Regions from separate parts of the Streptomyces sp. NPDC002779 genome, predicted to be linked through region 1. Evidence: predicted binding sites of a transcription regulator. Region 1 holds the regulator's gene; the other holds the start of a gene.
The links. Region 1 encodes HrcA, which represses chaperone genes, less so after heat shock. Its sites were predicted from a motif close to TTNGCACTCNGNNNNNCNGAGTGCNAA; they were not measured.

Region 1 (7,375 bases):
GACGGAGCGGCGCAGCGGATCGCGCCAGTTCGACGACGGGGACGGGCTCGCCGCCGCGCTCGCCGGGTGCGCCGGGCTCAGCGCGCAGTCGATCGCCGAGCGGATCCGGCGGCTCGTGCACGACTTCGGGGGACGGCCGCCGGAGGACGATCTGGCGCTGCTGGTGCTCCAGGCCGAGTAAGGGCGCGGGGTGCTGGACAATGGAACGCATGCCTTCCGCACTCCCCGACGGCGAGCCGGTCCCCGACGACGGCGCGCTGCCCGCCGCCGCGCTCGCCGGCGCCGCCGACCGCCCGCTCGGGTTCTATCTGCACGTCCCCTACTGCGCGACCCGCTGCGGGTACTGCGACTTCAACACCTACACCGCGACCGAGCTGCGCGGGACGGGGGGCGTGCTGGCGTCCCGCGACAACTACGCGGACACCCTGACCGACGAGATCCGGCTCGCCCGCAAGGTCCTCGGCGACGACCCCCGCGAGGTCCGGACGGTCTTCGTGGGCGGCGGTACGCCGACCCTGCTGGCGGCGGACGATCTGGTCCGGATGCTGCACGCGATCCGCGACGAGTTCGGCCTCGCGCCGGACGCCGAGATCACGACGGAGGCGAACCCGGAGTCGGTGGACCCGGCCTACCTGTCGGCGCTGCGGGAGGGCGGATTCAACCGGATCTCCTTCGGCATGCAGAGCGCGAAGCGGCATGTGCTGCAGGTGCTGGACCGCACCCACACGCCGGGGCGGCCGGAGGCATGCGTGGCGGAGGCCCACGCGGCGGGCTTCGAGCAGGTGAACCTGGACCTGATCTACGGCACGCCCGGCGAGACGGACGACGACTGGCGGGCCTCCCTGGACGCGGCGATCGGCGCCGGCCCCGACCACATCTCGGCGTACGCGCTGATCGTCGAGGAGGGCACGCAGCTCGCCCGCCGGATCCGGCGGGGCGAGGTCCCGATGACCGACGACGACGTCCACGCCGACCGTTACCTGATGGCGGAATCGGTGCTGTCGTCGGCGGGCTTCAACTGGTACGAGGTCTCGAACTGGGCGGCCTCGGAGGCGGGCCGGTGCCGGCACAACGAGCTGTACTGGCGCGGCGCCGACTGGTGGGGAGCCGGTCCCGGTGCGCACTCGCACGTGGGCGGGGTGCGCTGGTGGAACGTGAAGCATCCGGGGGCCTACGCGGCGGCCCTGGCGGCGGGCCGGTCCCCGGGCGCCGGGCGGGAACTGCTCCCGGCGGAGGACCGCCGCGTCGAGCGGATCCTGCTGGAGCTGCGCCTGCGTGAGGGCGTCCCGCTGTCCCTGCTGCACGAGGCGGGCCTCGCCGCCGCCCGGCGGGCACGGGCCGAGGGGCTGCTCCAGGAGGGCCCCTACGAGGAGGGACGCGCGGTACTGACGCTCCGGGGACGGCTGCTGGCGGACGCGGTGGTCCGGGACCTGGTGGACTGATCGCCCCGAAGGCGGGTCCCGGCGCCCTCGGGGCGTCAGGCCCCGCCGCTGTCCGTGACGAAGTCGATCAGTTCCTCGACCCTCCCCAGCAGCTCCGGCTCCAGGTCCTTGTACGAGGTCACCCGCGCCAGAATCGCCTGCCACACCGCGCCCGTGTTCTCCGACGGCCACCCGAGCGCCCGGCACACGCCCGTCTTCCAGTCCTGCCCGTGCGGCACCCGCGGCCAGCCCGGGATGCCCAGGGACGACGGCTTCACCGCCTCCCAGATGTCGATGTAGGGGTGGCCCACGACCAGCGCGTGATCGCTGGTCACCTGCTGTGCGATGCGCCACTCCTTGGTGCCGGGCACCAGGTGGTCCACCAGCACCCCCAGCCGCGCGTCCGGCCCCGGCGCGAACTCCGCCACGATCCCCGGCAGGTCGTCGACGCCGCCCAGGTACTCCACCACCACGCCCTCGATGCGCAGGTCGTCGCCCCAGACCTTCTCCACCAGTTCCGCGTCGTGGCGGCCCTCGACGTAGATCCGCCCGGCGCGGGCGACCCGCGCGCGTGCCCCGGGCACGGCGACCGAGCCGGAGGCGGTGCGGGTGGGGCGTACCGCGGAGCCCGAGGACGGGCGTACCAGCGTCACCACCCTGCCCTCCAGCAGGAAGCCGCGCGGCTCCAGCGGAAACACCCGGTGCTTGCCGAAGCGGTCCTCCAGGGTCACCGTGCCCGCCTCGCAGCGGATCACCGCTCCGCAGAAGCCGGTGCCGGGCTCCTCGACCACCAGGCCGGGCTCCGCCTCGACCTCGGGGACCGGCTTGGGCTTCTTCCACGGCGGGGTCAGGTCCGGAGAGTACTGGCGCATTCGGATGACGATAGGAGAAGCGCCGGACCAGGTCCTACGACACGCCGAAACGGGCCGCCAGCGCGTCCCGCTGCGCCCGTACGAACGCCGCGTCCACCACCGCCCCGTGACCGGGCACGTACAGCGCGTCCTCGCCGCCCAGCGCCAGCAGCCGGTCCAGCGCCGCCGGCCACCGCGACGGCACGGCGTCCGGGCCCGCCTGGGGGTCGCCCGACTCCTCCACCAGGTCGCCGCAGAAGACGACCTCCGGGGAGCCGGGGACCAGGACCACCAGGTCGTGGGCCGTGTGGCCGGGGCCCACGTTCGCCAGCAGGACCCGGCGGCCGGGGCCGAGGTCGAGGGTCCACTCGCCGGAGACGTGATGCCGGGGCGGCGTGAGGACGTCCACCGCCTCGTCGGCCGCGCGCGCGTCCAGCCCGTGGCGCACCGCGTCCGCGCGCAGCGCCGCCCGGCCGTGCGGCCCGTACACCGAGTCGATGCCCACCGCGCCGTAGACCTCCGCCCCCGCGAAGGCCGCGGCGCCGAGCACATGGTCGAAGTGGGGATGCGTCAGCGCGAGATGCGTCACACGGTGACCGGCGAGCGCCTCCGCCCGCATCCGCAGCCGGGCCCCCTCGGCCAGGCTCGACCCGGCGTCGACCACCAGCGCCTTACCCTCTCCGACGACCAGGCCCGCCGTGCAGTCCCAGCCGGGCAGCCGGCACCGGCCCACCCCGGCCGCGACCCGCTCCCATCCCAGCTCTTCCCAAGTCACCGTCATACCGCGACGCTAGCTGTACGACCCGTCACAGCAGGACCGACCTTGCCCGGGGAGTACCCCACCGCCGTACACTGGGCCGGGAACGCTGGCACTCGGGCGGACCGAGTGCCAGGCGAGGGGCCCCGGGGGACTGGGGGGTGCGACTTCTGGAGGTGTGCGCGGATGCTGAGTGAACGCAGGCTGCAGGTGCTGCGCGCCATCGTCCAGGACTATGTGGGCACCGAGGAGCCGGTGGGGTCGAAGGCCCTGACCGAGCGGCACAACCTCGGCGTCTCCCCGGCGACCGTCCGCAATGACATGGCGGCGCTGGAGGACGAGGGCTACATCGCCCAGCCGCACACCAGCGCCGGGCGCATCCCGACCGACAAGGGCTACCGGCTCTTCGTCGACAAGCTGGCCGGCGTCAAGCCGATGACCGCGCCCGAGCGGCGGGCCATCCAGAACTTCCTGGAGGGCGCCGTCGACCTCGACGACGTGGTGGCCAGGACGGTACGGCTGCTCGCGCAGCTCACCCGGCAGGTCGCCGTCGTGCAGTATCCGTCGCTCACCCGGTCCACCGTGCGCCATGTCGAGCTGCTCTCGCTCGCCCCCGCGCGCGTGATGCTCGTGCTGATCACGGACACCGGGCGGGTCGAGCAGCGGATGGTCGACTGCCCCGCGCCGTTCGGCGAGGCGTCCCTGGCCGATCTGCGGGCCCGGCTGAACAGCCGGATCGCGGGCCGGCGCTTCACCGATGTGCCGACCCTCGTCGAGGACCTCCCCGAGGGCTTCGACATGGAGGACCGCGGCACGGTCTCGGCCGTCCTCTCCGCGCTGCTGGAGACGCTGGTCGAGGAGAACGAGGAGCGGCTGATGATCGGCGGCACCGCCAATCTCACCCGCTTCGGACATGACTTCCCCCTCACCATCCGGCCCGTCCTGGAGGCACTGGAGGAGCAGGTCGTGCTCCTCAAGCTCCTTGGCGAGGCCGGGGATTCGGGCATGACCGTACGCATCGGTCACGAGAACGCCTACGAGGGACTCAACTCCACGTCCGTGGTCTCGGTCGGCTACGGTTCGGGCGGCGAGGCAGTCGCCAAGCTCGGCGTGGTCGGACCGACCCGCATGGATTACCCGGGAACGATGGGAGCGGTACGCGCAGTGGCACGGTACGTCGGACAGATCCTGGCGGAGTCGTAAGTGGCCACGGACTACTACGCCGTTCTCGGCGTGCGCCGCGACGCGTCGCAGGAAGAGATCAAGAAGGCCTTCCGGCGGCTCGCCCGCGAGCTGCACCCGGACGTCAACCCCGATCCGAAGACCCAGGAGCGGTTCAAGGAGATCAACGCCGCCTACGAGGTGCTCTCGGACCCGCAGAAGAAGCAGGTCTACGACCTCGGCGGCGACCCGCTGTCCCAGGCGGGCGGCGCGGGCGCCGGCGGCTTCGGCGCGGGCGGCTTCGGGAACTTCTCGGACATCATGGACGCGTTCTTCGGTACGGCGTCGCAGCGCGGGCCGCGCTCGCGCACCCGCCGGGGCCAGGACGCCATGATCCGGCTGGAGATCGAGCTCGACGAGGCCGCCTTCGGCACGACGAAGGACATCCAGGTCGACACGGCGGTCGTCTGCAACACCTGTAGCGGCGAGGGCGCCGCGCCGGGGACCTCCGCGCAGACGTGCGACATGTGCCGCGGGCGCGGTGAGGTGTCGCAGGTGACGCGGTCCTTCCTGGGCCAGGTCATGACCTCGCGGCCGTGTCCGCAGTGCCAGGGCTTCGGCACCGTGGTGCCGACGCCGTGCCCGGAGTGCGCCGGTGACGGCCGGGTGCGGTCCCGCCGTACGCTCACGGTCAAGATCCCGGCCGGTGTCGACAACGGCACGCGGATCCAGCTCGCTGGTGAGGGCGAGGTGGGCCCGGGCGGCGGACCGGCCGGTGACCTCTACGTCGAGATCCACGAGCTGCCGCATGCGCAGTTCCAGCGCCGCGGCGACGATCTGCACTGCACGGTGACGATCCCGATGACGGCGGCGTCCCTCGGCACCAAGGTGCCGCTGGAGACCCTCGACGGCCTGGAGGAGGTCGACATCCGCCCGGGCACCCAGTCCGGCCAGTCGATCCCGCTGCACGACCGGGGCGTCACGCATCTGCGCGGCGGCGGCCGGGGCGACCTGATCGTCCACGTCGAGGTCCAGACCCCGAACAAGCTCGACCCGGAACAGGAACGCCTGCTCCGCGAACTGGCCAAACTGCGCGGCGAGGAACGGCCCCAGGGCCAGTTCCAGCCGGGGCAGCAAGGGCTGTTCTCGCGGTTGAAGGATGCGTTCAACGGCCGCTGACGTCTGGTGCCGCCTCCGGTCCGTGCCGTCCGGACGGGTGGATTCGGAGTTGTTCGGAGGACGTGACAACATGCCGTCATGTCCTCCGCACTGACCGATCTTTTTCCCCTTCCGATCGTGCAGGCCCCCATGGCGGGCGGCGTCTCCGTGCCGGCCCTCGCCGCTGCCGTGGCCGAGGCCGGCGGGCTGGGGTTCCTCGCCGCCGGGTACAAGACCGCCGACGGCATGTACCAGGAGATCAAGCAGTTGCGGGGGCTCACCGGCCGCCCGTTCGGTGTGAACCTCTTCATGCCGCAGCCGGAGTACGCGGACGCGGCGGCCGTCGACGTGTACGCCCATCAGCTCGCCGGAGAGGCCGGCTGGTACGAGACCGAGCTGGGGGACCGCGACAGCGGGCGGGACGACGGCTACGAGGCCAAGCTCGCCGTCCTGCTCGACAACCCGGTGCCGGTGGTCTCCTTCCACTTCGGCGTGCCGAGCAGTGACGTGCTCGACTCCCTCCGCCGGGCCGGAACCTTCACCCTCGTCACCGCCACCACCGCCGAGGAGGCCCTCGCCGTCGAGCGGGCCGGTGCCGACGCGGTGATCGCGCAGGGCGTCGAAGCCGGCGGCCACCAGGGCACGCACCGCGACAACCCCGAGACCGACGGCGCCGGCATCGGCCTGCTGTCGCTCCTCGCCCAGATCCGCGAGACCGTCGCCCTCCCCGTGGTCGCCGCCGGCGGCATCATGCGCGGCAGCCAGATCGCCGCCGTGCTCGCCGCGGGCGCGAGCGCCGCCCAGCTCGGCACCGCGTTCCTCGCGACTCCCGAGTCCGGCGCGCACGCGGTCCACAAGCAGGCGCTGACCAACCCCCTGTTCGTCCGTACGGAGCTGACGCGGGCGTTCTCCGGCCGCCCCGCGCGCGGGCTCGTCAACCGCTTCCTGCGCGAGCACGGCCCCTACGCCCCCGCGGCCTACCCCGAGATCCACCACCTCACCTCGCCGCTGCGCAAGGCCGCCGCCAAGGCGGGCGACGCGCAGGGCATGGCGCTGTGGGCGGGGCAGGGCCACCGGATGGCACGGGAACTGCCCGCCGGGCAGCTGGTCGAGGTCCTCGCGGCCGAACTCGCCGCCGCCAGGACAGCGTTGTCGGCCTTCCAGGAAGGCGGTGCCGGACGATGACGGCTCCGGTGTTCGTGGTCGAGCGCCTCGACGCGGCCCCCGGCGGACGGTACGTCCTGGACGGGCCCGAGGGCCGCCACGCGGTCTCGGTGAAACGGCTGCGCCCCGGCGAGGACGTCGTCCTCACCGACGGCGCCGGGCGCTGGGCGGAGTGCGCGGTGCTGGAGACCGAGGGCAAGGACCGGCTGACCGTCCGGGTGGACTCGGTCGCCGAGGAACCCCGGCCGCGGCCCCGCATCACCGTCGTGCAGGCCCTGCCCAAGGGTGACCGGGGTGAGCTGGCCGTCGAGACGATGACCGAGGTCGGGGTCGACGGGATCGTGCCGTGGTCGGCGTCCCGCTGCATCACGCAGTGGAAGGGCGAGCGGGGACCGAAGGCGCTCGGCAAGTGGCGGGCCACCGCGCGGGAGGCCGGCAAGCAGTCCCGGCGGGTCCGCTTCCCCGAGGTCGCGGACGCGGCAACGAGCAAGCAGGTCGCGGCACTTCTGGCGAAGGCCGACTTCGCCGCCGTACTCCATGAGAGCGGGACCGAGCCGCTGGCCGCCGCCGAACTGCCCGCGGAGGGCGAGATCGTGCTGGTCGTCGGGCCCGAAGGGGGCGTGTCGCCGGAGGAGTTGGCGCTGTTCGAGGAGGCCGGGGCGCGGCCGTACGTGCTCGGCCCGACCGTCCTGCGCACCTCCACCGCCGGAACAGCGGCGGCGGCCCTGCTCCTCACCCGCACCGGCCGCTGGGGCTGACCACTCAGGGGGCCCGCCGCCGACCGGCCTAGCAGTACGTCGCGGGCAGGAGTTGTACGTCCTCCCTGCGGACCGCGAAGGACTCCTGGCGGGGGCCCTCGTGGC
Region 2 (7,375 bases), on a different contig from region 1:
ACCGCGCGCGAGAGTGAGCTGCGCCCGGCCGCCATGTCGTCCAGGACCGGTCAACTGCTGGTCGTGGACTGCCTGTTCGTCGGAGTCGCGCAGCGGACGTACGAGTCCGCCGCGCCCGCCCTGTCGGCGTCCTACGAGGCGCTGGCCCACCGGCACCGGCGGTAGCCCTCATCAGTTCCGTCCGTGGAAAGAGCCCATGACCTCACCGTCCAACCCCCGTGAGCTGCGCGCCGAGTTGGAGTCCCTCACCACCGAGGCGTTCCGCCCCGACCTCGCCGACATCGACCGGCTGCCCACCCTCGACATCGCCCGCCTGATGAACGGCGAGGACGCCTCCGTACCCGCCGCCGTCGCCGCTCGGCTCCCCGAGATCGCCGCCGCCGTCGACGCCGTGGCGGAGCGGATGGCGCGCGGCGGACGGCTCGTCTACGCGGGCGCCGGCACCGCCGGGCGGCTCGGCGTGCTCGACGCCTCCGAGTGCCCGCCCACCTTCAACACCGGCCCCGGCCAGGTCGTCGGCCTGATCGCGGGCGGGCCTGAGGCCATGGTGAGCTCCGTGGAGGGCGCCGAGGACTCCGGGGAGCTGGCCCGCGCCGACCTCGACGCGCTCACGCTGACGCCCCTGGACACGGTGGTCGGCGTCTCCGCCTCCGGCCGTACCCCGTACGCGATCGGCGCGGTGGAACACGCCCGCGCCCTGGGCGCGCTGACGATCGGCCTGGCCTGCAACGCGCACAGCGCGCTCGCGGCCGCCGCCGAACACGGCATCGAGATCGTGGTGGGCCCCGAGCTGCTCACCGGCTCCACCCGCCTGAAGTCCGGCACGGCGCAGAAGCTCGTCCTCAACATGATCTCGACGATCACGATGATCCGGCTGGGCAAGACGTACGGGAACCTGATGGTCGACGTCCGCGCCTCCAACGACAAGCTGCGGGCCCGCTCCCGCCGGATCGTCGCGCTGGCCACCGGCGCGGGCGACGAGGAGATCGAGCGGGCGCTCGCCGCCACCGACGGCGAGGTGAAGAACGCCGTCCTGGCGATCCTCGCCGGGGTCGACGGCCCGACGGCCGCCCGCCTTCTGGAGGAGTCCGGCGGCCATCTGCGTGCCGCGCTGGCGGCGGCGGTCCGCTGACCCCAGGCTCGGGGGGTGAGCACCTCGTACGACACCGCCGCCGCGATCCTCCCCCTGGTCGGCGGCCCCGCGAACGTCACCTCCGTCGCCCACTGCATGACCCGGCTCCGGCTGGGCCTGGCCGACCGCTCCCTGGTGGACGAGGAGGCGCTGCGGGCGGTGCCCGGCGTCCTCGGGGTGGTCGACGACGACACCTACCAGATCGTGCTCGGGCCGGGGGTGGTGGCGCGGGTGACGCCGGAGTTCCAGGCGCTGGTGCTGAAGCGGGCGCGGCAGCAGCGCAACGCGACCCCGGTGAAGCTGGCCCTGCGCCGGGTCGCGAACATCTTCGTGCCGCTGATCCCGGCGCTGATCGGCTGCGGGGTGCTGGCCGGGCTCAACGGCCTGCTGCTCAACCTCCGTTGGCTGCCCGGGGTGACCCCGGCCCTGTCGGTGATCGCCACCGCCTTCATGTCCCTGATCGCGGTCTTCGTCGGGCACAACACGGCGAAGGAGTTCGGCGGCACCCCGGTGCTCGGCGGCGCGGTGGCGGCGATCGTCGTCTACCCGGGGGTGGCGAAGGTGACGGCGTTCGGGGTGACCCTGGCACCGGGGCAGGGCGGAGTGCTCGGGGCGCTGGCGGCGGCCCTGCTGGGCGTGTACGTCGAGAAGTGGTGCCGCCGCTGGGTCCCGCCCACGCTGGACGTCCTGCTCACCCCCACCCTCACGGTCCTCGTCGCGGGCCTGGCCACGCTCTACGGCCTCATGTACACCGCCGGCGCGGTCTCGACCGCCATCGGCACGGCGGCGACCTGGCTGCTGACGACGACGGGAGCCTTCGCGGGCCTGGTCCTCGGCGGCCTCTTCCTCCCCCTGGTCATGCTGGGCCTCCACCAGGCCCTGATCCCGATCCACGCCACCCTCATCGAGCAGCAGGGCCACACCGTCCTCCTCCCGCTGCTCGCCATGGCGGGCGCCGGCCAGGTGGGCGCGGCGGCGGCGGTGTACGTCCGGCTGCGCCACGACACGACCATGCGTACGACGATCAGGTCGGCGCTCCCGGCCGGGCTGCTGGGCGTGGGCGAGCCGCTGATCTACGGAGTCTCCCTGCCGCTCGGCCGCCCCTTCCTCACCGCCTGTGTGGGCGGAGCCGCCGGGGGCGCCTTCGTCGGGCTGTTCGCGATGCTCGGCGAGCGGGTGGGCGCGACGGCGATCGGGCCGTCGGGGTGGGCGCTGTTCCCGCTGCTGGCGGGCAACAGGGGCCTGGCCCCGACGGCCGCGATCTACGCGGGCGGGCTGCTGACGGGGTATGCGGTGGGCTTCCTGACGACGTACACCTTCGGTCTGCGGGCCGTGGCTGGCCCAGCAGCAGATCCGACTTCAGCTCCCGCAGCTCCCGGGCCCCCGGGGTGAGCGTCAGCTCAGGGACTTCAGGGCGGCCGGGTCGTACGCGGCCAGTTCCGACACGCGGCCCGCCAGGACCTTCCGCGCCCAGTGCGGGTCCTGGAGCAGGGCGCGGCCGACGGCCACCAGGTCGAACTCGTCGCGCTCCAGGCGGTCCAGGAGGTTGTCGAGGGAGCCCGTCTCGGCCCCCTCGCCCTGGAACGCCTTGAGGAAGTCGCCGTTCAGGCCGACCGAGCCGACGGTGATGGCGGGCCTGCCGGTCAGCTTCTTGGTCCAGCCCGCCAGATTCAGGTCCGATCCCTCGAACTCGGGGAGCCAGTAGCGGCGGGTGGAGGCGTGGAAGGCGTCGACACCGGCCGCGGCGAGCGGGGCGAGGATGGCCTCCAGCTCCTCCGGGGTCCCGGCGAGGCGGGCGTCGTAGGCGTCCTGCTTCCACTGCGAGTAGCGGAAGATGACGGGGAAGCCGGGCGAGACGGCGGCGCGGACGGCGGCCACGATCTCCGCGGCGAACCGGGTCCGGGACACCGGGTCACCGCCGTAGGCATCCGTGCGGCGGTTGGTGCCCGCCCACAGGAACTGGTCGATCAGATAGCCGTGCGCGCCGTGCAGCTCGACGCCGTCGAAGCCGATCCGCTCCGCCGCGGCGGCGGCCTCGGCGAACGCGCCGATGACGTCGTCGAGGTCCTGCTGGGTCATGGCCTTGCCGGTGACCTCGTCGGCGCCGATGCGCAGACCCGAGGGGCCGACCGCGGGGGCGTCCGCGAACGGCGGCTCGCCCTGGCGGCGGACCATGCCGATGTGCCACAGCTGCGGAACGATCGTGCCGCCCGCCGCGTGCACCGCGTCGGCGACCTTCGCCCAGCCCGCGAGCTGCTCGGCCCCGTGGAAGCGCGGCACCCGGTCGCTCTGCCCGGCCGAGTCATGGCCGACGTACGTCCCCTCGGTGACGATCAGACCGACACCGGCGGCGGCCCGGCGGGCGTAGTACGACACCACGTCCTCGCCCGGGACACCGCCCGGCGAGAACATCCGGGTCATCGGCGCCATGACGATGCGGTTGGGCACGGTCAGGCCGTTGATCGAGGTCGGGCGGGAGAGGATCTCGGCGGCGCGCGAGGCGGCCTCGGAGGGGGCGACGGTCACGTGGGGGCTCCTTGAGGGGGTACCGACGGGTATGTGCGCGTGCATTTACCACACCTCGGCGTCAACCTCCGGGACCCCCGCCCCCATTCCCCCGCTGGGGAAACGACCGTATGACCCAGCCCACGAACACGCCCGAGGGCGGCACCCCCTGACGAACAGGGAGTGCCGCCCTCGGCAGAACGACGACCGACCGGAGTCGATCAGAAGTCCATGTCACCGCCCGGCATGCCGCCCGGAGCGGCCGCGGCGGCCTTCTCCGGCTTGTCGGCGATGACGGCCTCGGTGGTGAGGAACAGCGCCGCGATGGAGGCGGCGTTCTGCAGCGCGGAACGCGTCACCTTCGCCGGGTCGATGATGCCCTCGGCGATCATGTCGACGTACTCACCGGTCGCGGCGTTCAGGCCGTGGCCGACGGGCAGGTTGCGCACCTTCTCGACGATGACGCCGCCCTCGAGACCGCCGTTGACGGCGATCTGCTTGAGCGGGGCCTCCAGCGCGAGCTTCACGGCGTTGGCGCCGGTCGCCTCGTCGCCCGAGAGGTCGAGCTTCTCGAAGACCGAGGAGGCCTGCAGCAGGGCCACGCCACCACCGGCGACGATGCCCTCCTCGACGGCCGCCTTGGCGTTGCGCACGGCGTCCTCGATGCGGTGCTTGCGCTCCTTGAGCTCCACCTCGGTGGCGGCACCGGCCTTGATGACGGCCACGCCGCCGGCCAGCTTCGCCAGACGCTCCTGCAGCTTCTCGCGGTCGTAGTCCGAGTCGCTGTTCTCGATCTCGGCGCGGATCTGGTTGACCCGGCCCTGGACCTGCTCCGAGGAGCCGGAACCGTCGACGATCGTGGTCTCGTCCTTGGTGATGACGACCTTGCGGGCCTTGCCCAGGAGGTCCAGGGAGGTGTTCTCGAGCTTGAGACCGACCTCCTCGGAGATGACCTCGCCGCCGGTGAGGATGGCGATGTCGTTCAGCATCGCCTTGCGGCGGTCGCCGAAGCCCGGGGCCTTGACGGCGACGGACTTGAAGGTGCCGCGGATCTTGTTGACGACCAGGGTCGACAGGGCCTCGCCCTCGACGTCCTCGGCGATGATCAGCAGCGGCTTGCCCGACTGCATGACCTTCTCCAGCAGCGGGAGCAGGTCCTTGACCGAGGAGATCTTGGAGTTGGCGATCAGGATGTACGGGTCGTCGAGGACGGCCTCCATACGCTCCATGTCGGTGGCGAAGTACGCCGAGATGTAGCCCTTGTCGAAGCGCATACCCTCGGTGAGCTCCAGCTCCAGACCGAAGGTCTGGGACTCCTCGACGGTGATGACGCCTTCCTTGCCGACCTTGTCCATGGCCTCGGCGATGAGCTCGCCGATCTGGGTGTCGGCGGCGGAGATGGAGGCCGTGGAGGCGATCTGCTCCTTGGTCTCGACGTCCTTCGCCTGCTCCAGCAGGGCGGCGGAGACGGCCTCGACGGCCTTCTCGATACCGCGCTTCAGGGCCATCGGGTTGGCACCGGCGGCGACGTTGCGCAGGCCCTCGCGGACCAGCGCCTGGGCGAGAACGGTCGCCGTGGTCGTACCGTCACCGGCGACGTCGTCCGTCTTCTTGGCGACTTCCTTGACCAGCTCGGCGCCGATCTTCTCGTACGGGTCCTCGAGCTCGATCTCCTTGGCGATGGAGACACCGTCGTTGGTGATCGTGGGGGCGCCCCACTTCTTCTCGAGGACGACGTTGCGGCCCTTGGGGCCGAGCGTCACCTTCACGGCGTCCGCGAGCTGGTTCATGCCGCGCTCGAGGCCGCGCCGCGCCTCCTCGTCGAACGCGATGATCTTGGCCATGTGAAGTGGTCCCTCCAGGACTGGGGGTGATTCCTTCGGACCGCGCCCGCGCCCGCGACGGACGGCTCGCCGGCCTGTGGTTCCTTGCCCCACCTGGCCTGCGGGCCTCACCGACCCGGTCCTTCGTTGTCACTCTCACCTTCAGAGTGCTAACGCCAATGATTAGCACTCGGGGTAGGCGAGTGCAAGCGGCTCTCGGGTTTCGGGCCCCTGCGTGCGGTTCTCATGCGGTTGCCGTCCGGTCCGCCGGGCACACGGAAGGGCTCGCACCCGGGGGGTTGGTCCCCTTGGTGCGAGCCCTTCAGCGGAAGACGTAGCTTGCGGTTCGTTGGTCGCGCGTTCAGGCAGATACGCGAACCATGTCGGCCTGCGGGCCCTTCTGGCCCTGCGAGATCTCGAACTCGACCCGCTGGCCCTCTTCCAGGGTGCGGTACCCGTCCATCTGGATCGCGCTGTAGTGGACGAAAACATCCGCACCACCGTCGACCGCGATGAAGCCGTACCCCTTCTCCGCGTTGAACCACTTGACGGTGCCCTGAGCCATGCCTAACTCCCCTATTACTGGCCCTTGCACAGATCCGCACTTCGCGGATCCGGGTCAGACCTCACCCCCCACGGTTTGGGGGCGTGCGCCGGAACGCGTCGACCGCGGCTGAATGTATCTGTCCAACTGCCGTCTGCAACAGGTCAATCGGACGAGAATTCTGGACGCGCACAGTCCGGAATGTAGTGAGAATTCGCCCGAACTCAGGGCAAGTCGGGCCCCATAAAAGGAGCAGATGACGCAAAAGGCGCGCACACTTTGGCTACTTCTCGTCGCATAGGGCTTCAGGACTCATATGCGCCCGGCATGCGAAGTGGGGCGGGTTCCCCAACTGTACCGCGCTCAACCAAGCAGAATTGCCCCCTCCGTTTGTCTTACGGAGAGGGCAATTCGATGAACTCAGAGTGATACGCCTTACCGACGGTAACGATCAGCCGCCGGCCACCGCCGGAATGATGGAAACTCCGGCGCCGTCGGGGATCGCCGTCTGCAGGCCCTGCTCGAAGCGGACGTCGTCGTCATTGACGTACACATTCACGAACCGGCGCAGCTTGCCCTGGTCGTCCAGGACCCGGGCGGCGATTCCGGTGTGGTTCTTCTCCAGGTCGGCGATGACCTCGGCGAGGGTGCCACCCTCGGCCGTCACCTCGGCGGCACCACCGGTGTAGGTGCGCAGGATGGTGGGGATGCGGACTTTGACGCTCATGAGTCGAGGCCAGCCTCTCGGAAGGAGTCGAGGTTCGGGCGGATCGTCGCGGTGAGGCCGGTGCCGGCCACCGCGTCGAGGGTCTTGAGGCCGTCGCCGGTGTTGAGGACGACCGTCGTCTTGGTGGGGTCGAGCAGGCCGTTCTCGATCAGCTTGCGCGTCACGCCCACCGTCACGCCACCCGCCGTCTCCGCGAAGATCCCCTCGGTCCGGGCCAGCAGCTTGATCGCGTCGACCACCTGCTCGTCCGTCACGTCCTCCACCGCGCCGCCGGTGCGCCGGGCGATGTCCAGGACGTAGGGCCCGTCGGCCGGGTTGCCGATGGCCAGCGACTTGGCGATGGTGTTCGGCTTCTGCGGCCGGACCACGTCGTGGCCCGCCTTGTAGGCCACCGACACCGGCGAGCACCCCTCGGCCTGCGCGCCGAAGATCTTGTACGGCCTGTCCTCGACGAGCCCGAGCTTGATCAGCTCCTGCAGCCCCTTGTCGATCTTCGTCAGCTGCGAGCCGGACGCGATCGGCACGACGATCTGGTCCGGGAGCCGCCAGCCGAGCTGCTCGCAGATCTCGTACGCCAGGGTCTTGGAACCCTCCGCGTAGTACGGCCGCAGGTTGACGTTGACGAAGCCCCAGCCCTCGCCGGC

Region 2: a site for HrcA is predicted at 5,644-5,670, ahead of groL (chaperonin GroEL). Genes of this name have one in related genera too.

Annotation. Positions count from the first base shown of each region.
Region 1 is NZ_JBIAQC010000002.1:534,574-541,948, forward strand. Features, by position in the region: gene ACFYW5_RS08005 (SpoIIE family protein phosphatase) at 1-181, shown strand, start outside; gene hemW (radical SAM family heme chaperone HemW) at 210-1,442, shown strand; gene ACFYW5_RS08015 (DUF3097 domain-containing protein) at 1,478-2,293, opposite strand; gene ACFYW5_RS08020 (MBL fold metallo-hydrolase) at 2,328-3,053, opposite strand; gene hrcA (heat-inducible transcriptional repressor HrcA) at 3,216-4,232, shown strand; gene dnaJ (molecular chaperone DnaJ) at 4,233-5,369, shown strand; gene ACFYW5_RS08035 (nitronate monooxygenase) at 5,448-6,533, shown strand; gene ACFYW5_RS08040 (16S rRNA (uracil(1498)-N(3))-methyltransferase) at 6,530-7,270, shown strand; gene ACFYW5_RS08045 (hypothetical protein) at 7,299-7,375, opposite strand, start outside.
Region 2 is NZ_JBIAQC010000006.1:130,938-138,312, reverse strand. Features, by position in the region: gene ACFYW5_RS18720 (MurR/RpiR family transcriptional regulator) at 1-165, shown strand, start outside; gene murQ (N-acetylmuramic acid 6-phosphate etherase) at 197-1,132, shown strand; gene ACFYW5_RS18710 (PTS transporter subunit EIIC) at 1,148-2,524, shown strand; gene ACFYW5_RS18705 (NADH:flavin oxidoreductase) at 2,528-3,658, opposite strand; gene groL (chaperonin GroEL) at 3,859-5,481, opposite strand; gene ACFYW5_RS18695 (cold-shock protein) at 5,822-6,025, opposite strand; gene ACFYW5_RS18690 (MoaD/ThiS family protein) at 6,456-6,731, opposite strand; gene thrC (threonine synthase) at 6,728-7,375, opposite strand, start outside.